DNA from 4 places in the Phycicoccus sp. M110.8 genome. Region 1 is predicted to be linked to each of the others. Evidence: predicted binding sites of a transcription regulator. Region 1 holds the regulator's gene; each other region holds the start of a gene.
The links. The regulator LexA, encoded in region 1, represses DNA repair genes until DNA is damaged. The targets are predictions, from matches to a motif close to TCGAACANNTGTTCGA.
Positions count from the first base shown of each region.

Region 2: RKE38_RS00670 (alpha-ketoglutarate-dependent dioxygenase AlkB) is a predicted target of LexA. The motif match lies at 5,172-5,187, and genes of this name have one in related genera.
Region 3: RKE38_RS04360 (DUF222 domain-containing protein) is a predicted target of LexA. The motif match lies at 2,574-2,589, and genes of this name have one in related genera.
Region 4: RKE38_RS10125 (DUF222 domain-containing protein) is a predicted target of LexA. The motif match lies at 3,029-3,044, and genes of this name have one in related genera.

Region 1 covers NZ_JAWDIC010000002.1:117,710-125,228, forward strand. Annotated here, with positions in the region: gene fdh (formate dehydrogenase) at 1-294, opposite strand, end outside; gene RKE38_RS12035 (LysM peptidoglycan-binding domain-containing protein) at 507-905, opposite strand; gene lexA (transcriptional repressor LexA) at 1,188-1,913, shown strand; gene RKE38_RS12045 (DUF4259 domain-containing protein) at 2,009-2,428, opposite strand; gene RKE38_RS12050 (N-acetyltransferase family protein) at 2,511-3,029, opposite strand; gene RKE38_RS12055 (class I SAM-dependent methyltransferase) at 3,048-3,692, shown strand; gene RKE38_RS12060 (NAD-dependent protein deacetylase) at 3,749-4,600, opposite strand; gene RKE38_RS12065 (patatin-like phospholipase family protein) at 4,623-5,999, opposite strand; gene RKE38_RS12070 (hypothetical protein) at 5,968-6,960, opposite strand; gene RKE38_RS12075 (DUF6318 family protein) at 6,885-7,481, opposite strand.
Region 2 covers NZ_JAWDIC010000001.1:131,346-138,864, forward strand. Annotated here, with positions in the region: gene RKE38_RS00635 (metal ABC transporter ATP-binding protein) at 1-308, shown strand, start outside; gene RKE38_RS00640 (metal ABC transporter permease) at 305-1,366, shown strand; gene RKE38_RS00645 (Fur family transcriptional regulator) at 1,363-1,755, shown strand; gene RKE38_RS00650 (hypothetical protein) at 2,050-2,547, shown strand; gene RKE38_RS00655 (SDR family NAD(P)-dependent oxidoreductase) at 2,573-3,400, opposite strand; gene RKE38_RS00660 (isoprenyl transferase) at 3,431-4,219, opposite strand; gene recO (DNA repair protein RecO) at 4,216-5,067, opposite strand; gene RKE38_RS00670 (alpha-ketoglutarate-dependent dioxygenase AlkB) at 5,207-5,836, shown strand; gene leuA (2-isopropylmalate synthase) at 5,928-7,519, opposite strand, start outside.
Region 3 covers NZ_JAWDIC010000001.1:928,899-936,417, forward strand. Annotated here, with positions in the region: gene RKE38_RS04350 (4a-hydroxytetrahydrobiopterin dehydratase) at 1-252, opposite strand, end outside; gene RKE38_RS04355 (hypothetical protein) at 393-1,079, shown strand; gene RKE38_RS04360 (DUF222 domain-containing protein) at 1,013-2,566, opposite strand; gene RKE38_RS04365 (aminoglycoside phosphotransferase) at 2,737-3,582, opposite strand; gene RKE38_RS04370 (cobalamin biosynthesis protein CobB) at 3,717-4,646, opposite strand; gene RKE38_RS04375 (Mur ligase family protein) at 4,643-5,953, opposite strand; gene RKE38_RS04380 (AGE family epimerase/isomerase) at 6,084-7,328, shown strand; gene RKE38_RS04385 (hypothetical protein) at 7,430-7,519, opposite strand, start outside.
Region 4 covers NZ_JAWDIC010000001.1:2,115,542-2,123,060, forward strand. Annotated here, with positions in the region: gene RKE38_RS10110 (PaaX family transcriptional regulator C-terminal domain-containing protein) at 1-163, opposite strand, end outside; gene RKE38_RS10115 (NAD-dependent malic enzyme) at 283-1,677, shown strand; gene RKE38_RS10120 (DUF6986 family protein) at 1,681-2,937, shown strand; gene RKE38_RS10125 (DUF222 domain-containing protein) at 3,052-4,554, shown strand; gene RKE38_RS10130 (helix-turn-helix domain-containing protein) at 4,618-5,181, shown strand; gene pucL (factor-independent urate hydroxylase) at 5,519-6,427, shown strand; gene RKE38_RS10140 (nucleobase:cation symporter-2 family protein) at 6,435-7,519, shown strand, end outside.

The sequences.
Region 1 (7,519 bases):
GCTGTTGACGAGCTGCTCGCTGGCCGACCCCTTGGGGCACAGCCGCCCGCGCGAGATCGGGGAGTCCGGGTCGCCCTCGATCTGCACGACCTTCTCGTCCTTGACGAACACCTTCTGGCCGCAGCCGACGGCGCAGTAGGGGCAGACCGACTGCACGACCCGGTCCGCCGTCGACGTGCGCGGGGTCATGGACCGGGTGCGCGCGGACGTGACGGCCGGGCCCCGGCCGAGCAGGTCACCACTGCGGACCTGTCGGAGCACAGGCCAATCCAGGAAGGTCTTCCTCGAGCTCATGTTCAGCCTCCTTGCGGCGACCATATCTCCGGGTCCGCGACGGCGCACTCCCGACGAAGCGGACGCGTCGTCACGACCCGGCAGCCGGCCATCAGAGGGTGTCGACACAGGTACAGCTGTGCGTGTCGACGCAGGTCAGCGGAGCGGCGTCCGGCCCCGACTGGCCCGCTACCAACCCTCTGCGCGGGCGTCCCCTCCCCCGGAGGCCGACCTCAGCGGACGGCGGGGATGAGCAGGATCTGACCCGCGTGGACCTGGTCGGAGGCGAGGTCGTTGGCGACCTGGATGCGGGCGACGGCGTCGGCCACCGGGAGACCGGGAAGCTGCGTCGCGGCGACCTCCGAGAGGGTCTGCCCCGAGCGCACGGTGGTGGAGTGGTCGATGGTCGTGGCCGACGCACCACCGGAGAAGGCGGCCACGGCGATGGCGACGAGCGCCACCAGCACGGTCAGGGTGATGGCGAGCCGTCCGGCGCGGGTCAGGCGCAGCGGTGCTGGCGCTGGGACGCGGACCTCGTCGCCGCACGGCACCGAGACCAGGTGCGGGCGTGCGGGTCGGCGCGGCTCGCGCACCGGCGCGGCGGTGACGTCCCAGGCGACTGCTGCACTCATCGGGTCCTCCATCGTCATGGTCCTCGAACAGGTGTCCGAAGGCCGTAGGTTGCCAGTTCTAGCACGCATGTTCGAATGCTTCAAGACACGCGTCGAACACATGTTTGGAAACTGTGTTCGAACGCCATACGCTGTGCCCACGTCGAGGAGCACACCAGAGGGCACTGACAACGCTCCGTCCCGGAGCGGCCCGAGCCGGCTTCGAGACGGCCCCGAGACGTCGGAGCACCCGGCGCACGCGGCCGGGCACACGGCACCTGACCTGCAGAAACGAGGAGCGGCATGAGCGGCGACAACGTCAAGGAACTCCCCGACCGCGACCGCGGCGACGGCCTGACCGTCCGCCAGCGCAAGGTCCTGGAGGTCATCCGCAACTCGGTCGACCGACGGGGCTACCCGCCGAGCCTGCGCGAGATCGGCGAGGCCGTCGGCCTGACGTCACCGAGCTCGGTCGCGCACCAGCTGGCCACCCTCGAGCGCAAGGGCTACCTGCGCCGCGACCCGAACCGGCCCCGGGCCATCGAGGTCGTCTCCCCCGACGCCGGCGCCGACGGCCGTGGCTACCGCGGCGGCGCGGCCCCGCAGGACGAGGTCGCCGAGTTCGACGAGACCGGCATGGGCGACGCCCGCCCCGAGGCCTCCTACGTCCCGGTGCTGGGCCGGATCGCCGCCGGCGTGCCGATCACCGCGGAGGAGTCGGTCGAGGAGGTCTTCCCCCTGCCGAAGCAGATCGTCGGCGAGGGCTCGCTGTTCCTGCTCAAGGTCGTCGGGGACTCGATGATCGACGCGGCGATCTGCGACGGCGACTGGGTGGTCGTCCGCCAGCAGCCCACGGCCGACAACGGCGACATCGTCGCGGCAATGCTGGACAACGAGGCGACGGTCAAGACGTTCAAGCGCCGCGACGGCAAGGTCTGGCTGCTCCCCCACAACCCGGCGTTCGAGCCGATCGACGGCGACCACGCGACGATCCTCGGCAAGGTCACAGCGGTCCTGCGCCGCGTCTGACCCGGGGCCTGCGCCGCGTCTGACCCGAGCCGTGCGCCGCGTGCCGCGTCACCGACCACCGTGCGGATCAGTGACGTGGCACTCGGCTGACGCCCTCAGCTCTCGTCGCCCAGCGCGTCGAGGTAGTGCGTGAGGCGGGCGGTGAACTTCTCGCCGCCGTCGCCGTCGGCCCACAGCTCCCACAGCTCGTTGTCGTCCGAGCGCAGGGCCCGGTGCAGCGCCTGGGTGGCCAGCTCCTCGAGGCGCTCGTCGATGTCGAGCGGGTCCTCGTCGACCCAGCGAGGGACGTTGCGCTCCCCCACCACCGACTCGGGGTCGTCGCAGGCCGACACGATGACGGCCGCGGCGATCGCCTCCGACATCACCGGCGCCTCGATGTAGTCGCGGGCGCGGACGACCCGGCCCAGCGCCGACTCCACCCGCTCCCTGCGCCCCTCGGGGTCGGACTCCTCGAGGTCGTCGAGGAAGTCCAGTGCGTCGTCGTTCTCGAACGGTCCCGCACCCGTCGCACCCATGGGTTCGCCTCCCACGTCTCGCACCAACCTGTTCGGCACGAGAGTGCCAAGACCGAGCCGTCTGCGCCAGCCCTCTCCTGGGTCAGGCGAGCCGTTGGTACCAGACGGTGTCGACCCAACGGCCGAACTTGTTCCCCACCTCCCGCAGGACCCCCACGCGCTCGAAGCCGAACGCCACGTGGAGCGCCTCGCTGGCCTCGTTCGGCTGGGCGATGACCGCGAGCTGCGTGTGCACGGACGGCTCGGCGTCCAGCCGGGCCAGCAGCGCGGCATACAGGCTCCGGGCGACGCCACGCCCTCGGGCGGAGGCGTCGACGTAGACCGACACCTCCTTGGTGCCCGCGTAGGCGGGACGCGGGCGGAAGGGCCCGGAGAACGCGTAGCCGACCACCTCCTCGTCGAGGCACGCGACGAGGACCACGTCGCCGGGGCCGGTCGCGGCCAGCTTCTCGCCGAGGTATGCCGCGCCGCGCTCCTGGGTGTCGAACGTCGCCACCGACGTGCGCACCTGCTCGTCGTAGATCGCGGCCATCGCTGGCAGGTCGGACGGCGTGGCGTCGCGGACCGTGACAGGCCCGGGTGCGGTGGCGGGGGCGGACATATCGGCGATGCTAGGGGGATGAGCGAGGAACGCGGCCACGAGCACCGACCGTCGGGCAGCGCGCCGGGCGGCAGCGGCGGCGAGCGCCGGAGGATGTGGGACGAGCGGTATGCCGCGACCGGCCGCGTCTGGAGCGCGGAGCCGAACGCCGAGGTGGAGCGCATCATCGGCGACTGGGAGCCGGGACGGGCCCTCGACCTCGGGGCGGGCGAGGGGCGGCACGCGGTGTGGCTGGCTGCCAAGCGGTGGCGCGTCACCGCGGTCGACTTCTCGGCCGTTGGCCTGGCCAAGGGCGAGAAGGAGTCCGCCGCCCGCGGGCTGCGGGTCGACTGGGTGGTCGCGGACGTCCGGTCGTGGCAGCCGCCGGCATCCACGGCGTACGACCTCGTGCTGGTGGCCTACCTGCACCTGCCGGAGGACGTCCTCACCCGGGCCACGGCGTGGCTGGCGCCCGGCGGCGCCCTCGTCGTCGTGGGGCACGCACTGCGCAACCTGAGCGAGGGCGTCGGAGGACCGCAGGACCCCGCCCTGCTGCAGACGGTCGAGGGGCTGCGCGAGGTCGCGTCGGAGCTCGACATCGAGCGCTGCGAGGAGATCGTGCGGCACACCGACGCCGGCGACGCGATCGACGTCGTGCTGGTGGCCCGGCGCCCGACGTCCTGAGTGTCGCGCCAGGCGGGCGCCGCGCCAGGCAGACGCCGCGTCAGGCAGACGCCGTGTCAGGCGCCGAGCCGGGCCACGAGGCGCGTCAGGGTCGGGCCCAGGGGGGCGTCGAGCTGGATGCTCGCCTCGCCGTCACCCCGTGTCCGGCCGCGGGTGATGATCGCGACCGGGATGCCCAGCGCGTGCGCGCGGCGGACGAACCGGTAGCCGCTCATCACCTTCAGGCTCGAGCCGAGCACGAGCAGCGCACTGGCTGACTCGGTCAGGCGAAAGCACTTCTCCACCAACGGTTTGGGCACCGACTCGCCGAAGAAGACGACGTCCGGCTTGAGAGTGTCGCGGCCGCACACCAGGCAGAGCGGGACGACGAACGCCTCGACGTCGAGGGCGTTGAGCGCGATGTCGCCGTCGGGTCGGATCTCGTCGGACGTCACCGTGAACGAGGGGTTGGCCTCGCGCATCCGCTCGTCGAGGTCCCAGCGGCTGGAGCGGTCGCCGCAGGTGAGGCAGACGACCTTGGCCAGCGAGCCGTGCAGCTCGACGACGTCGGTGGCGCCGGCGTGCTGGTGCAGGCCGTCGACGTTCTGCGTGATGACCGAGCCGATCCGACCGGTCGCCTGCAGCCGGGCGACCGCGTCATGGCCGGCGTTCGGGCGGGCGAGGTTGAAGCGCTGCCACCCGACGTAGCTGCGGGCCCAGTACTTCTTGCGGGCCTCGCTCGAGGCGGTGAACTCCGAGTACTGCATCGGCGTGACGCGCCGCTGGCCGTCGGGTCCGCGGTAGTCGGGGATGCCGGACTCCGTCGAGATCCCGGCCCCGGTGAGGGCGACGACACCGCCCCGGTCGAGGAGGGCCGCGACGTGGTCGAGGTCGTCCTCGGTCGTCGTCGTGGTGGCGGGCCGGGTCACCGGACAAGCGTACGTGGGCGGCTCAGAACCGGCCGAGCAGCAGTCGCTTCGCCGAGTCGGCCAGGGCCCGCTCGGCCACGGCCGGGTCGGCGACGTCGTCGTGGGGAGGGTTCGGCGGGACGTCACGTGTGATGAGGTGCGGTGCGTGGGCGCGCACCTGCGCGTCGGCGATGAGGTAGCCGTGGCGCTCGAGGACGTGCTGCTCCTGCTCGGAGAAGGTGTCGAGGTCCGTCCGGACGGCGTTGATGAGCTCGGTCGTGCTGCGCGGGTAGCAGCCGTCCACCACCATGTCGAGCGCCCAGGACGTGCCGAGGATCGCCTGCCGTGCGTATGCCGCGTGCAGCCAGCGGGAGCGCACCGACTGGCCGCCGTTCGTGGCGATGCCGAGGATCCGCAGCATGCGACCGGCGACGGTGCGCTCGGTGCGGGCACGGAAGACGCCGCCCCCGTCGCTGACGAGGACCGTGGCGTGGCGCTTCCAGACGGGCTCGAGGCCGAGGTTGTCGTAGACACCGCCGTCGGTGAGGCGGATGCGGTGGCGGATCGCCCGGCGGGCGTCGTCGGACTCCAGGCCCTTGTGGCCGCCGGTGAGGCCGAGGGCGTCGCCGTCCAGGACCATCGGCGCGAAGAAGGGCGGGAACGCGCAGGAGGCAGCCACGATGTCGGCGATGCGCACGGTGCCGGGCGGCGCGGCATACCCGAGGCGGTAGTCGCCCACGCGCCCGTGCGGCTGGTGGGCGGTCGGGTCCTCGAACACCCAGTTGACGCCGTAGCCGATCTCGGTGGCACCGGTGATGATGGCGGGCCCGGCGACGGCGTTGTCCCGCAACGGGGTCGACCACCACGCGACGGTCTCGGTGAGCTCGTCGGCGAGGGCGCGCACCGCGGCGTCGGAGGTCAGCCAGCGCCAGGGCAACAGCCGGCTCAGCAGGGCCGGCGTGCGGATGTTGCGGGAGGTGAGGCGGGCGAGCGGCGCCGCGACGTACTCCTCGAAGCCCTGCACCTCTCCCCCACCGGCAGGAAAGGTGAGCCGGGGGTCGGCCACGAGGTTGGCGACGATCGAGCCGCCGGAGACGCCGCTGACCGTCGTGAGCTGGGCGAGGACGCCGAGCTCGCTGAGGCGGCGCAGGGCGCCGAGGTGGAAGAGCGCGGCGCGGTAGCCGCCGCCGGACAGGCACAGGGCCGTGCCGCTGCGGCGGCGGCCGGTCTGCGGGGTGACGGCGTCGCCAAGGTCCGCGACGTCGGTGTCGGGGTCGACGTCGTCGAGGGCTCGGGTGGTGGCGCTCTGCTCGGGCTTCATCGTGCGGTCGATGAAAGCAGAGGGTCCGGACACCCGCCCGCCGTCGGTCGTGGCACCGGCCGCGGCGTCAGTGCGTGACGAGGCGCGCGTGCGCCTCACGGACCTGCAGGGTGGTCACCGGCTCGTCCTGCAGGTCTGCGACGGAGTCGATGTCCTGCCACGGGCCGCCGTTGGCGCGGTACTGGGCGGTGAGCTGGGCGTCGACGCTGACCCGGGCTGCAGGTGTCGGCTTGGTGTAGGTGTGCCGGATCGCGCCGTCGGGGTAGACGCCGCCGGGGTCGCTCGTGAGGCCGCTGCTGGTGCCGTCGCCGTAGTGGAAGTCGTACGAGCGTGCCGCGATCCTGAACTCCACCGACCAGGTCAGCAGCTGCACCGGCTTGCTCACCTCGCCGGGCTGCAGGCCGGCGTCGCCCGGCCACTCGGCGCGGAAGTAGGTGGGGAGGTTGACCAAGGTCTTGTTGCCCTCGGGCTCGATGCCGACGCTCGGCTTGGAGAAGGGCAGCTGGCGGAAGGCGTTCTCAATCTGCGCCAAGGTCGGGATGGCCGGTGGCATCACAGTCCCTGCCGGGAGCTCAGATGCCTTGCACGTCTGCCCCTTGAACTGCCAAGGCTCTTCGCTGGCAGCGCGTCGCGCCCACACATACAGAAGGGTGGCGTTGCTGCCACAGGCCGACATGGCCAAGGTGCAATCGGTAACGTCGACCGTTGCATCCGGACTCGACGTATCGCCGCATCCCAAGGAAGCGCGGAACTCCAGACTCTCCAGAGCGGTCACCCCGATGGCGATCGGCTTCTTCTTGTCGCCCTTCGTGTCGGTGGACCCGGAGGGAACCGTGAACGTGTCGGCGCTGACGGTCACCCCTTCGTTGGCGGTCGCCGTCGTGAGCGAGCCGTCCGGGTTGGCGGGGCCATCAGCGGATGCCGCCGATGCACATCCGAGCCCCGACACCGCCACCAGCGCCAAAGCCAGAAGCAGGCGCCGAATCATGACTGCTTCACCACCGCGAAGTCCTGCATCACCCATTCCCTGCCAGTCCACCGAACAGTGGATCGCGTCCACGACGGTTCAGCTTTGGTCCGCCGCTTCTCTGCGCCCGCCGCGTCAACCATTGCGACTGACCTCTCGGTGCCGATCACGTCGATCACCCGCAGGTCGCCAGAGCTGCTTGGCTGCACGTTGGAGTCTCTGAAGACGAAGCGGGCCGTCGCCGGGTGCAACCCGTCTGCATATTCGTTGTCGGCAGCTCGGGCGATCGCCCCGCACCCGGTGCACGAACTCTCAGAGAGGGCACGGACTGTCGATCCATCGCCCTCCACGAAGGCTTCGCTGGAGACCTGCAAGAAGTACTTCGCGAAGGCGACGGCGCCGGCTTCGGTGTGCTTCGTCGCCTCGGGTGGGAGGGCCACGGTCTTGGTGGCGCTGGGGCTCTGGGTGGTGGTCGACGATGTCGTCGAGCTGCTCGAGCTGCTGGTCGTCGACGACGTCGCAGACGGTGGGCTCTCGCCCCCGCCGGTGCACGCCGCGAGCGCCAGTGACCCCGCGACGACGACTGCAGTGAACGCCCCTCTGCGGACCTGCACGAACCTCCCCCTTCGCCGGCAGCCGCCTGCGGGCGGCC
Region 2 (7,519 bases), on a different contig from region 1:
ACGAGCCGACGGCCGGCGTCGATGTCGCCAACCAGCGCGTGCTCGCCGACGTGATGGCCCGGCTCGCGGCCGCGGGCACCACGATGGTCGTCGTCACGCACGAGCTCGCCGCGCTCGCCGAGGTCGTCACCCGCGTGGTGGTCGTCGACGGCGGCCGCGTCCGGTTCGACGGACCGCTGCAGGAGTACGCCGCCGGTCGCCACGAGCGGCACGACGGGCACCATGACGACAGCCATGACCACCCGCCGACCCGTGCCTTCACGCCGAGCGCCGGCCCCGTAGACCCCCGTGGAGGTGACCTCGCATGACCGAGCTGCTCGCCCTGGGGTTCATGCGCCAGGCGCTCGTCGCCGCCGTGCTCGTGGGCATCGCAGCCCCCCTCGTCGGCGTCTTCCTCGTGCAGCGACGGCTCTCGCTCATCGGCGACGGGATGGGCCACGTCGCCCTCGCCGGTGTCGCCGTCGGTGTGCTGACCGGGCAGGCGCCCGTCCTGACCGCCCTGGTGGCCGCGGTCGCCGCGGCCGTGGGCATCGAGCTGATCCGTGCCAGTGGGCGCACGAGCGGCGACATCGCCCTGGCCGTGATGTTCTACGGCGGCATCGCCGCCGGTGTCGTCATCATCGCGAAGTCGCCGTCGAGCTCCCCGGCCAACCTCACGGCATACCTGTTCGGCGCGATCACCACCGCCGACCAGCGCGACCTGTGGGTGTTCGCCGGGCTGGCGCTCGTCGTCCTGCTCGCGACGTGGCTGCTGCGCCCGTGGCTCTTCGCGGTCGCCAACGACGAGGAGTACGCCCGTGCCTCGGGCCTGCCCGTCACCGGGCTCAACATCGCGCTGGCCGTGCTGACCGCGGTCACCGTGGTCGTCTCGATGCGCGTGGTGGGGCTGCTGCTCATCTCCGCGCTCATGATCATCCCGAACGCGACCGCCCAGCTGCTCGGCCGGTCCTTCCGCTCGTCCGTGCGGTGGGCCGTGCTGATCGGCGTGCTGTCGAGCGTCGGGGGCGTGGTGACCTCGTTCTACGCCGAGACGCCGTCCGGCGGGACCATCGTGCTCCTGGCGATCGGTGCGTTCGTGGTCGTGTCGGCCGTCTCGGCGGTCGCGGCCCGGAGCAGCGCTCGCCGGCACCGGCGGGCCGAGCGGCACGACCACGAGCACGGTCCCGCCTGCGGCCACCCCGCCGTGGCCCACGGCGACCACGTCGACTACCTCCACGGCGACCACCGGCACGCGGCGCACGAGGGCCACTGGGACGAGCACGCCACGCACGAAGGCCACCGTGACGAGCACGAGCCCGGCCCCGGCAGCGATGGAGACCACCGGGACGAGCCTGCCGGCACCAGCACCCAGGGAGGAACTCGATGACGACCACCCCCCGCAAGCCCACCCGTCAGCGCGCCGCCGTGGCCGCGGTGCTGTCGGGCAGCTCGGAGTTCCGGTCAGCCCAGGAGCTGCACGCCCTGCTGCGCGACTCCGGCGACCCCGTCGGGCTCGCCACCGTCTACCGGAACCTGCAGGCGATGGCGGCCGACGGCGAGATCGACATGCTGCGCACCGACGAGGGCGAGGCGGTCTACCGCGCCTGCTCCACCGGTCACCACCACCACCTCGTCTGCCGCGAGTGCGGCCGCGCGGTCGAGGTGGAGGGCCCGGCGGTCGAGTCCTGGGCCGCCGCGGTCAGTGCGGCGCACGGGTTCCGCGACGTCGAGCACACGGTCGAGATCGTCGGCACCTGCGCCGACTGCTCCGCCTGAGCCGGACGACCCTGCACTCCTCCCCCCCGACCGCCGGCACCCCCGACCGCCGGCAACCGGCATTGCAGGCAGACATGGCTACCGACGAGGCCGCAGCCACCGAGGTGGCCACCACCGATGTGCGCGACACGGCACCGCCGGGAGGCTGTCCGCGGTAGCCTCCCGGCCGTGGGGGGAGGACGACAGGGGAGGCTGAGGGTGGCGTGCGCTGCCCTCGCCGCTGCGACGGCTGTGGCACTGACGGCCTGCGGAGGCGGAGCCGCCGAGCCCGCGGCACCCAGCGGGTCCCACTGGGTGACCGTGCCCCGATCCCAGGTGGTCCTGTCCGTCCCGAACTCGTGGGAGGCGCTCGACGCGGCCGCCCTCGACCCCAGCGACCAGGCCGGTTCCGACCGCCTGGCCGAGGTGGCCAGGCGCACGCACGTGGAGATGAGCGATCTGCGCCAGCAGCTGCGACAGCTCGACCTGGTCCTCGCCGGCCCGGCCGGCTCCTCGTCCCAGGTCACGCTCGACATGCAGGGCATGGACGCGCTGCCCACCGACGGCGAGATCTACCAGCAGCTGGCCCCGGTCGCCGCGGGCCGGGTGGACATCCGACGGTTCCACAGTGCCGTCGGCGACGCGCTCACGGCTTCGTACGACATGTCCCCCGAGACCGGAGGGGCCAACGTCCGGCTCACGGCGCTCCACGTCGACGAGGGAGTGCTCCTGGTGGTCGTGTCCTCGCCGGAGGCCACGACGAGCAAGTCGATCGAGGCCGACACGCTGGGGCACATCCACCGCAAGGCCTGACGGAGGGTGCGCCACGACCGGGCGGTCAGCCGCGCTCCTCGGCGATGCTGTTGCCGCCGTCGACGACCAAGCACTGGCCGGTGACGTAGGACGCGCCCGGGCTGCAGAGGAAGGCCACCGCAGCGGCGACCTCGTCGGGCGTCGCGCTGCGGCCCACCGGCGTCCGTCGACCGTGCCCCACCTCGTCGGCGGTCTGGCTCCCGGTCGCGATCCAGCCGGGGGCGACCGCGTTGGCCGTGATGCCCCGGCCGGCGTAGTCGACCGCCACCGACCGGGCCAGGCCGACGAGGCCGGCCTTCGCGGCGGCATACCCGGCCTCCTCGCGCATGGCCATCACGGGTCCGGTCAGTGACGACACCATGACGACCCTGCCCCAGCCCGCCGCCTCCATCGCCGGCAGCGCGGCCCTGGTGACGAGGAACGCCGTGTCGAGGTTGCGGGCCAGTGCCAGCCGCCACCGCGCGGGGTCCATTGCCCCGACCGAGCCGGACTCCGTGCCGCCGGAGGAGGCGACGTCCACGGCCGGGGAGGCGACGCTCGTCATGCCGGCGTTGTTGACGACGACGGTGGGCGCGCCCAGGGCCCGCGTGACCTCGGCGAGCACGCGGCCCACCTGGTCGGGGTCGGTGAGGTCGCCCACCACCCCGACCGCCGGCGTGCCGACCGCCTCCAGCTCGGTCGCGCGCTCGCGCGCCCGGTCCGTCGTCGCCGCGACGGCGACCGCGGCGCCGAGGCTGCCGAGCAGCCGGGCGGTCGCCATGCCGATGCCGTCCGGCGCGCCGGCGCCGGTGACGAGAGCGACCCGCCCGCGCAGGTCGAACGCGCCGGGCAGACCCGCAGCCGGCCCGGTCACGGAGTCGCCCCGGTCACGCCGTCACCCGGGTCACGCCGACGGTTCCGCGCGGTCGACGGCTCCGCCGTAGCGGCGGTCGCGCGCGGCATACGTCTCGATCGCCTGCCACAGGTGGCGGCGGTCGTAGTCGGGCCACAGCGTGTCCTGGAACACCATCTCGGCGTACGCGCTCTGCCACAGCAGGAAGTTGCTCGTCCGCTGCTCCCCCGACGACCGCACGAACAGGTCGACGTCGGGCATGTCCGGCTCAGGCAGGTAGCGCGCGATCGTCTTCTCGTCGATCGACCCGGGCTTGAGCTTGCCGCGCTGCACCTGCTCGGCGACCCGCTGGACGGCGTCGGCGATCTCCGCCCGGCCGCCGTAGTTGACGCAGAAGTACAGCGTCAGCCCGGTGTTGTCCTTGGTGAGCTCCTGGGCGGTCTCGAGCTCCTTGATGACCGAGCCCCACAGCCGCGGACGGCGGCCGACCCAGCGCATCCGCACGCCCCACTCGTGGAGCTGGTCGCGGCGGCGCCGGATGACGTCGCGGTTGAAGCCCATGAGGAAGCGCACCTCGTCGGGGCTGCGCTTCCAGTTCTCGGTCGAGAACGCGTACGCCGACAGGTGGCCGACCCCGATCTCGATGGCGCCGGCGACGACGTCGAGCAGCGCGGCCTCGCCCGCCTCGTGACCCTTGGTCCGCGGGAGACCGCGCTGGTTGGCCCACCGCCCGTTGCCGTCCATCACGACCGCGACGTGGTCGGGCACCAGCTCGCGCGGGACCGGCGGCGGCGTCGCCCCGCTCGGGTGCGGGAACGGCTTCGCGTATGCCGGGCTCACGCCTCCCCCGTCCGTCCGGCGAGCGCGGCGTGGGCCTGCGCGACCCGTTCCACCGGCGCTGCCTCGACGGGCGGCGGGGCCGACCACGTGATGGCGGGGTTGGTCTCGGGGCGGTCGGGGTCGCGGCGGTCCACGAGGCGCAACGATCGCACACCGCGTTCGAGGTGCCACTGCAGGAACGCGCTGGCCAGGCTGCTCGCCTCGCGCCGGTGGCGGCCCGATGAGGCGTCCGCGATCACCCAGTCCCCCGCGAGCAGCGACGCGAGCAGCGCCAGGGTCTCCGGGGCCGGCGCCGCCGAGGCGGGCGGGCGGCACGACGGGCAGACGGTGCCGCCGGACGCGAGGTTGAACGCGCGGTGCGGGCCCGGCGCGCCACAGCGGGCGCAGTCGTGGAAGCTCGGCGCCCAGCCCGCGATCGCGAGCGCCCGCAGCAGGTAGGCGTCGAGCACCAGCCCCGGGTCGTGCAGGCCCTCGGCCATGGAGCGCAGGGCGCCGGCGAGCAGCAGGTACTGCTGCAGGTTCGGCTCGCGCTCCTCGGTGAGCCGGTCGGCCGTCTCGAGCATCGCGGCCGCGGCGGTGTACGTCGTGTAGTCGCGCGCCAGGACGTCGCCCCAGCTGGCGATCGACTCGGCCTGCGTCACCGTGTCGAGCGAGCGACCCTCGTAGCACTGGACGTCGACGTGCATGCCGGGCTCGAGCCGCGCCCCGAACCGGCTCTTGGTGCGCCGGACGCCCTTGCCGACCACGCGCACCTTGCCCAGGCGGCGCGTCAGCAGCGTGACGATGCGGTCCGCCTCACCCAGCTTCTGGGTGCGCAGGACGATGCCTTCGTCGCGGTACAGGGGCACCGCACCATTGTCTCAACCCGGCGGGCCGTTGGCGGGAGGCGGGCCGTGACGTGGCACAACGCCGACGTCGTGGCTAACGCACACCGGTTTTCGCACCGACCCACTAGAACGTGTGTTCGAATCGGCGTACGCTCGCAGCATGACCGCTGCATGGCAGGCATCGCTGCTCGACACCGGAGACGACGTCGCGCTGCACGACCTCGACGCGGGGCTCAGCAGGACCCCGCTGTCACGGGGTGCGTGGGTCGACTACCGCCCCGGCTGGCTGGCCGGCGCCGACCGGGTCTTCGACGAGCTGCACCACGACGTGCCGTGGAAGGCCGAGCGCCGGGAGATGTACGAGCGCGTCGTCGACGTCCCCAGACTGCTCAAGTTCTATGACGAGGGCGAGCGGCTCCCCCACCCCGTGCTCGCCGAGGCGCGGGAGGCCCTGAGCCGCCGGTATGCCGCGGAGCTGGGCGAGCCGTTCGTCACCGCGGGCATGTGCCTCTACCGGGACGGGCGGGACTCGGTGGCCTGGCACGGCGACCGGATCGGCAGGTCGAAAGACCTCGACACCATGGTGGCGATCCTGTCGGTCGGCTCGGCGCGCTCGCTGATGCTGCGTCCGCGGGGAGGCGGCTCCTCCATCGGCTTCTCGCTCGGGCACGGGGACCTGGTGGTCATGGGCGGCTCGTGCCAGCGCACGTGGGACCACTGCATCCCCAAGACCACCAAGGCCGTGGGGCCCCGGATCTCGATCCAGTTCCGTCCGCGCGGCGTCCGCTGAGGGGCCGGGAGGAGCTCCGAGGGCGCCACGCGGCGCTCCGTCCCCGGACCGGAGGTGTGCCGCGACGCCGGGCCCCCCGGCACACCTCACCTCACGGGGTGGCGGGCTCGCGCTCGGCGCGGTTCACCGCGGACAGCACGGCCGTCAGCGACGCCTTGACGATCGAGGCGTGCAGGCCGACGCCCCACAGCACGCGGTCGCCGACGGCGCACTCCACGTAGGCCGCGGCGCGCGCGTCGCCACCGGCGGACAGCGCGTGCTCGGCGTAGTCGAGCACACGCACGTCCACCCCGAGCGTCGACAGCGCGTCGATGAAGGCGGCGATGGGGCCGTTGCCGCTGCCCTCGACGGTGACCTCCTGGCCGTGGTCGAGCATCGTGGCCGTGATGCGGTCGACCCCGCCGTCCTCGGTGATGAGGGAATGGGTGACCGGGGTGAACCGGCCCCAGGTGTTGGCCGCACCGTCCACCGCGGGCAGGTACTCGTCCTGGAAGACGTCCCACAGCTGCGCGGCGCTGACCTCGCCACCCTCGGTGTCGGTCTTGGCCTGCACGACCCCGCTGAACTCGATCTGCAGCCGGCGCGGCAGGTCGAGCTGGTGCTCCTTCTTGAGCAGGTACGCGACACCGCCCTTGCCGGACTGGCTGTTGACACGCACCACGGCCTCGTACGAGCGCCCCACGTCGTGCGGGTCGATGGGCAGGTACGGCACGCCCCACACGAGCTCGTCGATCGACTTCCCGGACGACGCCACTTGGCGCTCCATGTCCTCGAAGCCCTTCTTGATCGCGTCCTGGTGGGACCCGGAGAACGCCGTGAAGACGAGGTCGCCGCCCCACGGGTGCCGCTCCGCGACGGGGAGCTGGTTGCAGTGCTCGACCGTGCGACGGATCTCGTCGAGGTCGGAGAAGTCGATCTCGGGGTCGATCCCCTGGCTGAACAGGTTCATACCCAGCGTCACGAGGTCGACGTTGCCGGTGCGCTCCCCGTTGCCGAACAGGCACCCCTCGATCCGGTCGGCCCCTGCGAGGTAGCCGAGCTCGGCTGCCGCGACCCCGGTGCCGCGGTCGTTGTGCGGGTGCAGGCTGACGACGATCGACTCGCGGCGCTCGAGGTGGCGGATCATCCACTCGATCGAGTCGGCGTACACGTTCGGCGTCGCCATCTCGACCGTGGCGGGAAGGTTGATGATCATCTTGTGGTCGGGCGTCGGGTCGATGACGTCGGCCACCTCGTTGCAGATCCGCACGGCGAACTCGAGCTCGGTGCCGGTGTAGGACTCCGGGCTGTACTCGTAGTAGACGACCGTGTCGGGGATGGTCTCCTCGAGCTTGCGGCACAGGCGGGCCGCCTGCAGCGCGATGTCGACGATGCCGTCCTGGTCGAGCCCGAAGACGACGCGCCGCTGCAGCACCGAGGTCGAGTTGTAGAAGTGCACGATCGCCTGCTTGGCGCCGCGGATCGCGTCGAAGGTGCGCTCGATGAGGTGGTCGCGGCACTGCGTCAGGACCTGGATCGTCACGTCGTCGGGGATCATGTCGTCCTCGATGAGCATGCGCACGAAGTCGAAGTCGGTCTGGCTCGCCGACGGGAAGCCGACCTCGATCTCCTTGTAGCCCATGCGGACCAGCAGCTCGAACATCCGCTTCTTGCGGTCCGGGCTCATGGGGTCGATGAGGGCCT
Region 3 (7,519 bases), on a different contig from region 1:
GACGACGTGCTCAGTGCCCTCGTCGTCGCGGTAGATCGCGTCGTCGCTGACGAGCTCGAGGTCGACGTACCCCGTACCCATCGCCACCCGCGGGTGGTGCCCCAGCGCGTCACCGGCCTCCCCCACCACCGCCAGGAACCGCACGGCTGCGCCGAAGTCGTCGACGAGGTACCTGGCATGCAGGCCCTGCGCCAGCTTGCGCCACTCGGTCAGGTTCGCCTCGGCGATCTGCTTCCCCCTCAACATGTCCATGCCCCGGCACCCTAACGCCGATCCAGCCGCCCAGGCGGTTTCACGACGTGGCCGCCAACTGCTGTCGGCCGGGTCCGTGGCAGTGCATCGTGACACCTGCCAACCGCCCCGGGAACCGGTCTCCGCGTCATGATCTGGACATGACGACGCTGCAGCGGGTGCTGGCTGTCGCCGAGGGCGACTGGGTCGAGGACCGCCTCATCAAGGGCGGGGGCGACGGCGTGCCGGCGGGAGCGGTGGTGCCCACAGGCTTCGACCGCGTCGTGCGTGTGCTGCACCCGGCGGGCGACGGCCGGACGTGGGCGCAGGTCGCAGCCGACGAGGGTCGCGTCATGCATCCGTTGGCGCAGTGGTGCGGCATCTACCCGGCCTTCACAGGAACCGGGCGTTCGAGCGACGTCGACCCCGAAGAGGGGTCCATGCCTCCTCGGGTCCAGCGGGCGGTCCTCGATCACTGCGTGGCCACCGGTCCCGTGTTCTACGCCGTGTGGGACGGGTTCGGCTTCTGGGACTCGCCCCACGGTGGGCCGACGATGCGGGGTCGGGGCGGATACCGCCTCTTCACCGGTCCCAAGGCGGTCCTCACGACGTGGCCCGGCATGGCCCCGCCGTGGCGGCAATCGGCCAACCTCGTCTGGCCATCAGACCGCTCGTGGTGCATCGCCACGGACATCGACTGGGACAGCACCTTGGTCGCCGGAAGCCCGACGCTTGCCGGCGCCCTTCTCGGGGATCAGCGTCTGGAAGCTGTGGAAGTCGCCTACGAGGACGACCTGAGCTGGCTCGGGGACCGGGTCAACCCGACCCCGTCCTGGCTCGTCCGCTGACCTGCGAGGTCGGCGTCGTACGTCGCGGTCACGCCAGGCGTCATCCGGGCGTGGGGACGTGGTGGCAGGTCGCGGTCGGGGGTGAGCTCGATGTCTGCCCAGCGGGCGTGCTCGCCGGTGGGTGGTCGGTATGCCGTGGAGCGACCGGGGTGCCCGACCGCGGCTATCGGCCCGGGACTGGTGCCCATCTCTGTCACCGTCGGGGGGCCGGGTGGCCCTGGTGGATGACCGCCGGCGATCCGGATGCCGTGCCTGTTGGTGGCCGTGAGGCCGTCGGGTCGGCCGGGGTCGCCGGTGATGGTGACGTCACCGCGGGTGGCGGCGTCGTGGTGGAACGAGCACAGGGACACCTGGTTGGACAGGTCGGTGCTGCCGCCGTCGGCCCAGGCTGTGAGGTGGTGGACCTCCAGGAAGCGGGTGGCGGTGCAGCCGGGGAACCGGCAGCCGCGGTCGCGGTCGGTGACCAGGCGTCGGGCGCGGTCGGGCAGGATCCGCATGGCGCGCCCGACCGACACGGGATGCCCGTTCGTCTCCCACACCGGTTGGACCAGCCCGTTGGTCAGGAGCCGGTCGAGGAGCACCTGGGGGATGGCGCCGCGGGCGTTGACCCACGCGCCGTCGGTCGACAGGTGCACGTACACCCGGTACCGGCCCGCCCGCGACGACCCACCCGAGCCCTTGCTCGGGCCGCCCTCGCCCACGTCGTCTCGGCCGGCGGCAGCCAGCGACCGGTGGGCGAGCAGCTCGAACGCGTCGGCATGGGTCGGCGACGGGCCCCTCGTCGTGGACGGCCGCTCCGCACCGGGACCGGGCTCGCCGCGGGTCTGCAGGAACAGGGCGTCCTTGGCCTCCCGCACCGCCTGCTCGACCAGGGCACCGACCGTGGCGGGGGCGGTATACCGCAGCTGGAACCGCCCGTCCCGGTCGTAGCCCATCGACAGCTCCGGCCGGGCGCACGCCCGCCGCACCGCATCGCTGTTGCCGGGGGCGCTGCTCCCGTCGTCCTGCTGGGTGCCGTCAGCCGGCTCACCGGCGGCGTCGGCCCCGTTGTCGCCGTCCTCGGTCGGGGCCACCGCGAACGCGTGTCGGGACACAGCCCGGCGCAGCTGCGGCACCGTCATGTGCCGGGCCAGCTCGCCCACAGACCGCTGGTACCCGGCCGGCACGTGGTGCGCGACCACCGCCGCCTGGTCCAGCGACAGCTCCCCCGCCGCGACCGCGTCCGCCACGACCGGCAGCTCCGCCCGCCGCCGCGCGACCGCGGCCACGTCCCTGGCATGCGCCGGCGACAACCCGGCCCGCACGACCAGGTAGTGCTCCACCGACCGGAACCCGCCATCACCCCAGTGCCGGCCCTCCAGCAGCTGCGCAGCGATGTCCACCAGCTCGGCGTGCGCCGCGTTCAGGGCCCCGGCCACCGCGGCAGTGCGGTCCCACAGGGCCCGCTGGGCCCTGTCCCGCTGCACCGCGATGTCGCTGACCGGCATAGCCCAATCGTACACCTGTTCGAACTGGTGAGCGAGAGTTGTGCACAGCGAATTCGACTGCGGCGCAACGAATCTCGCGGAGCTACGTGGTGCAACGGTCCGCTGCCCGCCGCCCGACCACCGGCCGTTGCACCCCAGAACGCGAAGGCGCGGTGGAGCGTCCGCATCCGTCAGCCCAGGAGCGGCACCAGCGCTCGGCCGTAGGCTCGCTCGACCTTGCGCGGGGCGTCTCCCGACGCCGGCGACCCGCGCCCGTCGAGGCAGTCGGCGAGCAGCCGGAACAGCGCCGCCCGCACCACCGCCTGCCGCCCGACGCCGGTCGACCACGGGTCGAGCACCGACCCGTCCGCCCCGTGCCAGGCCACCGCGTCCAGGAGGCACAACGCCTCCGCCCACCGCGCGGGCCGCCAGTAGGGGGCCACGTCGATCACGACAGGAGTCCCGGACGCGTCGAGGAGCACGTTGCCGGCCAGGTCGCCGTGGACGAGCTGGTCCGGCCCGAGGTCGACGTCGGCGCGTTCCTCGACGAGCCCGCGCACCAGCCCGGAGCCGGAACGCTCCGCAGCGGAGGCCAGGTCATCGGCCGGCCCCCAGGCCAGCCGATCGGCGACCGCCCACCGGTCCGTCCGCGCGTCCAGCCCCGCGGGCCGTGCGCGAACGGCCTCGTCGAACCGGGCGTGCAGCAGCCTGCCGGTCGCGGCGAGCAGCGCCGGGTCGTGGCACGCGGTGGTGTCCGGTTCGTACCGGCTCGCGCCCCAGCCCTCGACCACCCACGAGCCGTCCCGGGCCGGGATCGGCATGGCGACCCGCACGCCGGCCCGGCCGGACACCCGCTCGAGGTCCAGCCTCACCGCGAGCGGCGCCAGCACCGGGTTGAGCCACGCCGCGGTCTGCGCGTCGCGCCCGGGTGACAGCACGAGGTCGCCCGCCACGACACTGCGCCCCTGTCCACCCGGCACGGGGCGGACGTCCCCCGGCACGGCGAACAGGTCGAGGACCCGCTCGGACACGGTCATCGGCGCTCCGCCGGGCTCAGGACCGGAGGCGCCTGCAACTCCGGCGCCACCGCCGGCAGCTCCGGCGCCACCGCCTCCAGTTCCGGCGCCACCGCCTCCAGTTCCGGCGTCGCCGCCCCTACCGACCGGTCCCGTCACCGGCGCACGAGGCGACGCACCTGCCGGTTCCGCGCCTCGTCGGCATACGCGTCGTCCTGCGGGACCGGCTCGAACGGCCGGCCGGTGGCGCGCTCGGCCGCGAGCCCGATGAGGGCGTCGGCGAGGGCAGGGTTCGCCGGAAGGATCGGCCCGTGCAGGTAGGAGCCGATCACGTTGCCGCTGCGGGCGCCCTCGGTGCCGTCGGTGCCGTTGTTGCCCAGGCCCGAGCGGACCCGGCCGAACGCCGCTTGCCCCGAGCCGAGGGTGGTCGAGCCGGAGTGGTTCTCGTACCCCACGACCGGGCCGAAGTCGGTGTCGAGCACGACGGGGCCGATCATCCTCTTGGCGTTGCCCTGCGTCGTCACGTCGAGGATGCCGAGCCCCGGCAGGCGCTTGCCGTCGACGGTGATGAACGCGTTGCCGAACAGCTGGTACATCCCGCAGATCATCAGCATCGGCACGCCGTCGGCGGCCATCGCCCGCAGCCGGTCGCCCAGCCGCTCGAGGTCGTCCTCGACCCGGACCTGCCCGGAGTCCTGGCCGCCGCCGCCGAGCAGCAGGTGCGCCTCCTCGGGGAACGGTGCGCCGGGGTGGTGCTGGTGGACGACGGGCACGTAGCCGTGCCGGCGGATCCGCGCCGCGATGGTGCGGGTGTTGCCGAGGTCGCCGTAGATGCTCATCTCGCGCGGGTACAGGTGCACGACGTGGATCACGCCCTTGCCCTCGCGCCCCGCGTCGGGCACCCGGGCCGAGCCGGCCGGCTCCCCGGGGATCGGCACGTCGACGGGGGCCGGGTGGGCGCCGGCGTATGCCGTGCCGTCGCCGGCAGGGATGGGGCCCAGTCCGTCCGGGCCGGCGCCCTGAGGGCTCTCGTCCGCGCCACGGAGGTCCTGGCCCTCGTCGTGCAGGTCCTGGCCGTCGCTCATGAGGCCTCCTCGCCGATGTCGGGCAGGTCGTACCGGGCGGCGAGCGTCCGCCGCAGGGCCATCATCGCCGTGTAGGTGCAGAAGATCCGCTTCGGCTCGTCCGGGTGGCCGGCGAGGAAGGCGTCGAGGGCCCGGTCGAGGTCGGCCTCGACGGCATCCACGGGCACGTCGTCGTACTGCAGGCGCAGCGCCATGTCGTAGGCGCGGACGCCCGAGGTGAGGGCGACCCCGCGCTCGCGCAGGCTCTCGAAGCTCACGTCGTAGAGCCAGGACACGTCGCGGCCGTCGGCGTAGTTGTCGTTGATCGCGACCATCGTCGCGACCGGGGTCGAGCCGTAGGTGCCGAGCGCGACGGTGAAGCCTGCGGGGTTCTTGACCAGCACGAGCTCCAGCGGCTGTCCGTCGACCATCACGACCTCGCCGCGGCCGAACGGCGGCGTCACCGCGCGCAGGGCATCGGCGGCCACTGCCGGGTCGAAGGCGTCGCCGAGGAGCGCCCGCGCGGCCGTCGTCGCGGCCGTCGCGTTGATCATCGCCGCGAGGCCGCGCTGCTGGAGCTCGAGGGGCCCGACGGAGGCAGAGCCGTTCTCCCCGAACAGGATCGAGAACGTCCGGTCGTCGGCCGGCTTGAGCAGGCCGTCGTCGGGACCGGCGACCGGCGGCGTGAAGTCGTCCTCGAACCGGACGTCCTGCTCCTGGAGCTCGGGCAGGCGGTCGGCGATGGAGCCGTCCACCCCGAACCACGTCACGGTGACCCCCGGGGCCACCCGGTCGCGGATCCGAGCGATGAACGAGTCGTCGATGTTGAGCACCACGCCGGTCGTCGTCTGCTCGGCCAGCGAGGCGAGGAGCTGTGCCGTGTGGTCGATCTCGGCGAACCGGTCGAGCTGGTCGCGGGCGACGTTGAGCAGCAGGGCGTGGGTGGGCTTGACCGCGTCCGCGAACCGCAGGGCGTGCGCCTCGTCGAGCTCGAGCACCGCCATGTCGGCGGCCAGGCGGCCGCTCAGGGGCAGCTCGCCGAGCATCGAGGAGATGACACCCCTGGTGAAGTTCGAGCCCGTCGGGTTGGTGAAGACCGTGCGTCCGTGTGCGCGCAGCACCGCCACGAGCATCTTCGTCGTCGTCGTCTTGCCGTTGGTGCCGCTGACCACCACGATCCCGCCGCGGACGTCACGCAGCGCCTGGGTGAGGAACCCGGGGTCGACCCGTTCCGCCACCAGGCCCGGAAGCGCCGACCCGCCGCCACGCAGCCTCGACGCAGCCCGCGCCGCCTTGCCCGCGACCACTGCCGCCGTCGTCCTCAGCACGGGTCAACCCTAGCCAGCGACCCGCGGCGCCGGTGACACGGCACGGCCTCGTCGGCCCACCGCTGGTGTCGGGGGCGGGCGGCCCGGACACCCGCGGTGGGCCGCAGCCGCGCGGCATACGATGCGGGCCATGCCGCCCGAGCCCACCACCGCGCCCTCCACCCCCGACGCAGGCTGGCTGGCCGCGGAACGCGCACGGCTCTGGGACTTCGCCCGCGGCTCCGTGCACCCCGCCGGCGGGTTCGCGTGGCTGGACGACGACGGACGCCCCGAGCTCGACCGCCCGGTCGAGGCCTGGATCACCTGCCGGATGACGCACGTGGCGGCCCTCGAGGTGCTCGCCGGGAACGCCGACGCCGAGCCCGTCCTCGACCACGGCGTCCGCGCGCTGCGTGAGGTGCTGCGCGACGCCGAGCACGGCGGCTGGTTCTCCGCGGTCGACACCGCCACCGGTGAGCCGGTCTCGACGGGCAAGGCCTGCTACGACCACGCCTTCGTCCTGCTCGCGTCCTCCAGCGCCACGGCGGCCGGCCACCCCGACGGGGCCGGTCTGCTCGCCGAGGCGAGGGCCGTCTTCGCCGACCACTTCTGGGACGACGAGGCGGGCATGGCCGTCGAGGCGTGGGACCGCGGCTGGACGACGCTGGAGGACTACCGCGGCGTCAACGCCAACATGCACACCGTCGAGGCGCTGCTCGCCGTCCACGAGGTCACCGGCGACCCGCAGCCGCTGCGGCAGGCGGCCCGCGTCGTCGAGCGCGTGGTGCACGGGTTCGCGCGCGACAACGACTGGCGGCTGCCCGAGCACTTCACCCCGGACTGGACCGCCCTGCCCGACTACAACCGCGACTCGCCGGCCGACCCGTTCCGCCCCTACGGCGTGACCATCGGGCACCTCCTGGAGTGGTCGCGCCTCACCCTGCACCTGCGCACCGCGCTCGGGGACGACGCCCCGGACTGGCTGCTCGAGGACGCCGCAGGGCTGTTCGACCGGGCCGTGGCCGACGGCTGGCACGCCGACGACTGCGACGGGTTCGTCTACACGACCGACTTCGACGGGACGCCCGTCGTGCGCCAGCGGCTGCACTGGGTGGTCGCCGAGGGCATCGGCGCGGCCTGGGTCCTGGCCCGCGAGACCGGCGAGCACGACTACGCCGACTGGTATGCCGCGTGGTGGGCGCACGCGCAGGCGTGCTTCATCGACCGCGAGCGCGGATCGTGGCGGCACGAGCTCGACGAGCGCAACCAGCCCGCGGCCACGGTGTGGAAGGGCAAGCCCGACGTCTACCACGCCTACCAGGCGGCGCTGCTGCCCTCGCTGCGCCCGGCTGCCTCATTCGCGGGCGCCCTTCGGGGCACTGACGCCCCCGCCTGACGCGGGGACGACGCGGGCCGGGCTCCCCGGCATACCTCAGCGCCGTCCCGGACGCGGACGGGTGGGGTGACGAGTCGCCACCCCACCCGCGGTGTGGTCGGTCAGCTGTGCGCCGCGGCGTGCGCGTGGACCCAACCAGCGTGGTCGGCCACCTCGAACGCCCACACGACCAGGATCGATCCCATGAACAC
Region 4 (7,519 bases), on a different contig from region 1:
CGGCCTGGTCGTCGACGCCGGCTGCGGCCATGAGCCGGATCAGCGCGCTGACGCTGATCCAGCCGCCGAGGTCGCGGACGTACAGCCCGAGCAGGGTGACGATGAGGGCCCGGGGTGGCTGGGGGCCGCGGTCGGCGCCGCCGTCGAGGTCCGTCGTCGTCACGGGGGCACAGTAGCCCGTGGGCGAACCGGTGGACGGGGGTTGTCCGGCGAGGACGCCTGCCCGTAGTCTTCCGTCAGACAGAACCGTGAATCCGTATCGTGGAAGAACGAGGCCGACCGATGCCTGCTCCGAGTCCCGGGTACTCCATCACCGTGCGCGCCGAGGCGCCCGCCGCGATCGACACGACGGGGGTGGTGGCCGCGGCGGTCGCGGAGGCCGGCGGCGCCCTCACCGCGCTCGACGTCGTGGAGTCGCGCGGGCAGAGCCTGGTCGTCGACGTCACGTGCAACGCCTCGGACGCCGACCACGCCGACCGCATCACCGCGCAGATCGCCGCCGTGCCCGGCGTCAAGGTGCGCAAGGTCAGTGACCGCACGTTCCTCCTGCACCTCGGCGGCAAGCTCGAGGTGGTGCCCAAGGTGCCGCTCAAGCACCGCGACGACCTGTCCCGCGCCTACACGCCCGGCGTCGCGCGCGTCTGCCTGGCCATCGCCGAGAACCCCGACGACGCAAGGCGCCTCACCATCAAGCGCAACACCGTCGCCGTCGTCACCGACGGGTCGGCGGTCCTGGGGCTGGGCAACATCGGCCCGGCGGCCGCGCTGCCGGTCATGGAGGGCAAGGCCGCGCTCTTCAAGCAGTTCGCGGGGGTGGACGCCTGGCCCGTCTGCCTCGACACCCAGGACACCGAGGAGATCATCCGGACGGTCAAGGCGCTCGCCCCCGTCTACGGCGGCGTCAACCTCGAGGACATCTCCGCGCCGCGCTGCTTCGAGATCGAGCAGCGGCTGCGTGACGAGCTGGACATCCCGGTCTTCCACGACGACCAGCACGGCACGGCCATCGTGGTGCTCGCCGCCCTCACCAACGCGCTGCGGGTCGTGGGCAAGAAGGTCGAGGACGTCCGGATCGTCGTCTCCGGGGTGGGCGCCGCGGGCCACGCGATCGTGCGCCTCCTCGACGCCCAGGGCGCGCGCGACATCGTGGGCTGCGACCGGCACGGCGCCCTCGACCCCGACGCGCAGCACAGCGACGAGTTCCGCGGCTGGATCGCCAGGAACACCAACCCCCGCAAGGTCCGCGGCACGCTGAAGGAGGTGCTCGCGGGCGCCGACATCTTCATCGGCGTCTCGGCCCCGAACCTCCTGGACGAGGACGACATCGCCGGCATGGCGCACGACGCGATCGTCTTCGCCCTGGCCAACCCCGATCCCGAGGTCGACCCCGTCGCTGCGAGCCGGCACGCCGCTGTGGTCGCGACCGGGCGGTCCGACTACGCCAACCAGATCAACAACGTGCTGGCCTTCCCCGGGTTCTTCCGCGGGCTGCTCGACGCCGGGGTCAGCGACATCACCGACGAGATGATGATCGCCGCGGCCACCGCCATCGCCGACTGCGTCCACCCGGATGAGCTCAACGCGAGCTTCATCGTGCCAAGCGTGTTCGACCCCGAGGTGGCGCCCGCGGTGGCGTCGGCCGTGCGGCACGCCGCCGGTGCAGAAGGGAAGGCCTGACCGATGACGTTCGACGCCACCGACCTCACCCGCGAGCTCGACGAGCGCCTTGTCGGCGCGGATTCCGCTCTGGCACAGGGTTTCCCGGGCGAGCGCCCCGACCGCCAGCCGGTCCACACCGTCTACGCCCCGGCCAGCCGGTACGACGCCGGCCTCGTGCCCCGGTGGGGCGAGGAGGCCCTGGCCGTCCTCGACGAGCACGGCGGGGACGCGCAGGCGTATGCCGCGCTGCTCGGCATCGCGCCCGACCTCGCCGAGGACGTGGTGGGCCGGGTGCGGGCCAAGCTCGCGGCCGAACCGGTCGAGGACCTGCGGATCGACTTCGAGGACGGCTACGGCTCGCCCGCGGACGACGTCGAGGACGCAGCGGTCGACGCGAGTGCCGCGGCCCTGCTGGAGTCGGTGCGTGGCGGGACGGCGGCGCCGTTCCACGGGATCCGGTTCAAGAGCTTCGAGGCGCCGACACGGGCGCGGGGCGTGCGGACGCTGGCGCGGTTCGTCGAGGCGGTCGCCGAGGACGGTGCGCTGCCGGACGGCTTCGTGGTCACGCTGCCCAAGGTGACGTCGGTCGAGCAGGTCGAGGCGATGGTCGTGGCCTGCGACCGGATCGAGTCGGGGCTCGGACTGCGTTCGAGGACAATAAGATTCGAGATCCAGGTCGAGACGCCGCAGGCGATCCTGGGGCCCGACGGCACCGCTCTCGTGGCGCGCATGGTCCACGCCGCGGCCGGCCGCTGCACCGGGCTGCACTACGGCACGTACGACTACTCCGCCTCTCTGGGCGTCGCGGCGGCATACCAGTCGATGGAGCACCCGGCCGCCGACCACGCCAAGGCGGTCATGCAGGTGGCGGCCGCCGGCACCGGGGTTCGGCTCTCGGACGGCTCCACCAACATCCTGCCCATCGGCAGCCGCGAGGCCGTGCACGCGGGCTGGGCGCTGCACGCGCGGCTCGTCCGGCGCTCGCTCGAGCGTGGGTACTACCAGGGGTGGGACCTCCACCCCGCCCAGCTGCCGAGCCGGTATGCCGCGACGTACGCCTTCTACCGCCAGGGCCTGCCGGCCGCTGCCGAGCGGCTGCGCAACTACGTCGGGCAGGTCGACTCCGGGGTGATGGACGAGCCCGCGACGGCCCGGGCACTCGCCGACTTCGTGGTGCGGGGTCTGGACTGTGGCGCCACGGACGACCCGGAGGTCAAGGAGCTGACGGGCATCGACCGGCACCGGCTGGACGTCCTGGCCAAGCGCGTCGGGGGGTAGCTCGCCGCGGGGTGATCGGACGACGGTGGTCCGGGTCTCGATCTTGTTGGGCTGCACCGCGATTCGGTGCGGACAATCCTGTTGAAGGCGTTCGAACAGGTGTACGATTGGGGAATGTCGACCACCCCACTCGCACAGGCCCGGGAGTCCCGGCAGCGTGCGCTGTGGGCCCGCACGGCGCAGGTCGCCGGGCGGCTGAACCGGGCCCAGGCGGAGCTCGTGGACGTCGCTGCCGAGCTGGTCGACGACGGCCTCTGGGGGGACGGCGGTTTCTCCTCGCCAGAGCACTACCTCGTCGTTCGGGCCGGCCTGTCACCGTCGCATGCGCGGGACGTGGTGGCGATCGCCAAGCGGCGCACCGAGCTGACTGCTGCGGCCGAGGCGCTCGACGCCGGTGAGCTGTCGCTCGACCAGGTGGCGGTGCTGGCCCACGGCGTGCCGGCGACGCACCAGGCGTCTGCGACGGCGCTGGCCCGCGAGGCCACCGTGCCCCAGCTGCGCCGGGCCGTGGCGCGGCACGCCTTTCCCGCTGCGACTGCCGGCGATGGAGCCGACCCTGCAGATGCGGTCGCCGGGCCCGGGGCGGAGGATCCGGTGTCGGTGGTGCGCGAGGTGGACCCGATGTCGCCTGCGGAGAAGCGGGCGTGTGCGAGGCCGCAGCTGTCAATGTCCTACGACGCCGACGGGCGCTTCCAGCTGCGGTACTCGGCGCCCGCGACCGTCGGCGCGCTCGTCGAGCAGGCGGTTCGCGAGGCCAAGGACGCCCTGTTCCTGCGACGCGGGGACACCAAGGGCGACGCCATTGGCGTGGAACGCCCACACGACCCCGGCGCGGGCCTGCCCACGTACGCGGATGCGTTGGAGGAGGTGGCAGTGCGCTCGCTGGCGAGCGTGGAGTCGACGTCGCGGGCAGCGCACTACCGGGTGTACCTGCACCTCGACACGGACGGCGCCTGGGTGTCCGGCGGGCACGCGATCCCGTTGCGGCTGCTGGGCCGTCTCGTCTCCGACGGCGTGGTCCAGCCCGTCTGGGAGACCGAGGGCAAGCCGGTCTCGGTCGGTCGGGCCATGCGGATCCTGCCCGAGCGCAGCCGCCGCCTGGTCGTCGACCGCGACCGTGGGTGCCGGTTCCCCGGCTGCACCAGCACCCGGTTCGTCGAGGTTCACCACCTCGATGCCTGGGCCGACGGCGGGCGCACCGATCTGGACAACCAGGTCAGCCTCTGCACGGTGCACCACGACGGCATCGACCGCGGCGACCACGTCATCAGCGGCGATCCCTCCCGGCCGGACGGCCTCGTGGTCACCAACCGGTACGGCCTGCCCGTTCGGCCACCGCGACCCGCCGAGACCGCGCCACCACCGGGCGGCGACCCGCCGGGACCCGAGGACTGCTTCCGACCGCCCAGCGGAGGGCCGGTGCGCTGGAGCGACCTCGAGATCACGCCGGACGCGCAACGACCTGGTGAGCAACGCCCGTCGCCGCGGTGCGTGATCTCACCGGCGCAGGACCTCGCGTCGCCGGAGGAGCTCACGGCCCGCCTGCTGCAGGAATGGCAGGACGAGGTGGCCGCGAGCCGCGACTCGCTCGTCCGCGACAGCTTCCGTCGTCACTGACCGTGGTCGACGCGGTCGGGCCACGTCTCGTGCGGCGGACCCGGGGGAAGTACCGTGACCGACATGCGGGTGCGAGCGGAGTTCACCACCGAGCCGTTCCACGGGGAGGACGAGCACGTCCCCGCGCACGTGACCGCCGCGGCTGCCGCCCTGGTGGACGCCGGCCTCGAGCCCGACCTCGGCCCCCTGGGCACCGCGGTCGACGGTGAGGCGGACGCGGTCGTGACCGCGGTTGCCGACGCGGTGCGGGCGGCCCTCGCCCAGGGCGCCACCCGGGTGACCCTCACGGTCAGCGACCTCGCTGCACCGCTCGGCGAGACGCGGGCGCCCCAGCTGGCCGCGGCCCGCCGCCGGGGCACCTCTCGCCGCGCCGCAGCACCCCCGGCCACCGACCTGTCGGACGGGCTGGCCCGGCTCATCGCGGCGGTCGAGGAGGAGCTCGGCAGTCCGCTTGCCGACCTGCCCCGGGCGGGCAAGCAGCAGGCCGTGCGGCTGCTCGAGGAGCGGGGCGCGTTCGAGATGCGCCGCAGCGCCGAGACCGTCGCGGAGGCCATGGGCCTCACCCGGTTCACCGTCTACAACTACCTCAACCGGGTCCGCGAGCCCGTGGAGCCCCCGGCCAGCTGAGCCGCTTGCCGGCTGGGCCCGGTCGCGGGTGCCGGTGATGTCTGAATTGGGTGCCCGTACCCCCTTCCCGAGACCCCGGTCGTCCGCCACACTCCTTTTCAACAAACTGTTGACGCGGCTCCGCCGTCCACCTATCGTTCCATCATTCGTAAATTGGTTTCCGCATCACGGAATCAGGAACCGACCGGCGCACTCATCCCAGCGCCACGCGGCATACCGGCCCACAGGCCTCGTGTCGCGGCACACGGCCCCGCATCGAGCGGGCGCCCGGACCCGAACCCATCCGCCCCGGCACCTGCCGCGTGGCCCGACGGAGCACCCGCGAGGAGCACCTGTCATGACCTACGTCCTCGGACCCAACCAGTACGGCAAGGCGGAGAACCGCGTCGTGCGGATCTACCGCGACACGGCCCGTCACGAGATCCGCGACCTCAACGTCTCCAGCGCCCTGCGCGGCGACTTCACCGACGCGCACGTCACCGGCGACCAGGCCAACGTCCTGCCGACCGACACCCAGAAGAACACGGCGTTCGCCTTCGCCAAGCAGCACGGCATCACCTCCCCGGAGGACTACGCCCTCGCCCTCGGCTCCCGCTTCCTCGACGTCACGCCGGCCGCCACGGCCAGCCGCGTCGAGGTCGAGGAGTACGCCTGGGACCGCATCGACGTGGGCGGCCAGGGCCACGACCACGCCTTCGCCCGCCGCGGCGGCGAGGTGCGCACCACCGTGGTGACCCAGGACCGCAGCGGCGACACCCCGCGCCAGTGGGTGGTGTCCGGCCTCAAGGACCTCGTCGTCCTGAAGTCGACCGGCTCGGAGTTCAAGGGCTTCCTCCAGGACGAGTACACGACCCTGCAGGAGACCGACGACCGCATCCTCGCCACCTCGCTCGTCGCCCGCTGGCGCTACGAGACCACCGAGGGCGTCGACTGGAACAAGTCCTTCGACGACATCCGCACGGTGCTGCTCGAGACCTTCGCGACGACCTACAGCCACGCGCTGCAGCAGTCGCTCTACGCCATGGGCTCCGCGGTCCTCGAGGCCCACCCCGAGGTCGCCGAGATCAAGTTCTCCGCGCCCAACAAGCACCACTTCCTCGTCGACCTCAGCCCGTTCGGGGTCGAGAACGACGGCGAGGTGTTCATCGCCGCCGACCGGCCGTACGGCCTCATCGAGGCCACGGTGCAGCGCGAGGGCGGGTCGGACGCCGGCGACGCCTGGCTCACCGTCCCGGGCTTCTGCTGAGGCCGGCATGCGACTGAGCAAGCGGACAACGACGTCCGCGCCCCGCACCGGCCGCCAGCACACCGGCCGCCCCGAGGACCAGAAGTACGGTCCCGGACCCCTGCTCGCCTACGGCACCCAGCACATCCTGACCATGTACGGCGGGGTCATCGCGCCCCCGCTCATCGTCGGCGGTGCCGCCGGCCTCAAGCCCACCGACATGGCCCTGCTCGTCACGGCCGGCCTGTTCGTCAGCGGTCTCGCGACCCTGCTGCAGACCCTCGGCCTCGGCCCGTTCGGCAGCCGCCTGCCGATCGTCCAGGGCATCTCCTTCGCCAGCGTCTCGACCATGGTGGCGATCGCGAGCGAGGGCGGCCTGCGCCCGGTCTTCGGCTCGATCATCGTCGCGGGGCTCATCGGACTGGTGGCGTCGTCGTTCTTCGCCCAGCTCGTCCGGCTCTTCCCGGCCGTCGTCACCGGCACCATCATCACGGTCATCGGGCTGTCCCTCCTGCCCGTCGCGTTCCGGTGGGCGATGGGCAACAACGACAAGGCCCCCGACTTCGGGTCGGTCGGCAACATCGGCTTCGCCGGGCTGACGCTCCTCGTCATCCTCGTGATCAGCCGGGTCTTCCAGGGGGCGGTCTCACGCCTGTCGATCCTCATCGGCCTCGTCGTGGGCACCGTCATCGCGGCCCTCACCGGACGCGCCGACTTCTCCAACGTCGGCGACGCCAAGATCGTCGCGCTGCCGCAGCTGTTCCACTTCGGCTCGCCGACGTTCCAGGCCGGCGCGATCGTGTCGATGACGATCGTCGTCTTCGTCATCATGACCGAGACCACGGCCGACATCCTCGCCATCGGCGAGATCGTCGGCACCCCGGTCGACGCCCGCCGCGTCGCCGACGGGCTGCGCGCCGACATGGCTGCCACGACCGTCGCCCCGGTGTTCGGCACCTTCCCCGCCAGCGCCTTCGCGCAGAACGTCGGCCTGGTCGCGCTCACCGGCATCAAGAGCCGGTATGCCGTGGCGGCCGGGGGCGGGGTCCTCCTCCTGCTCGGGCTGCTCCCCGTGGTGGGAGCGGTCGTCGCGGCGATTCCCTACCCGGTGCT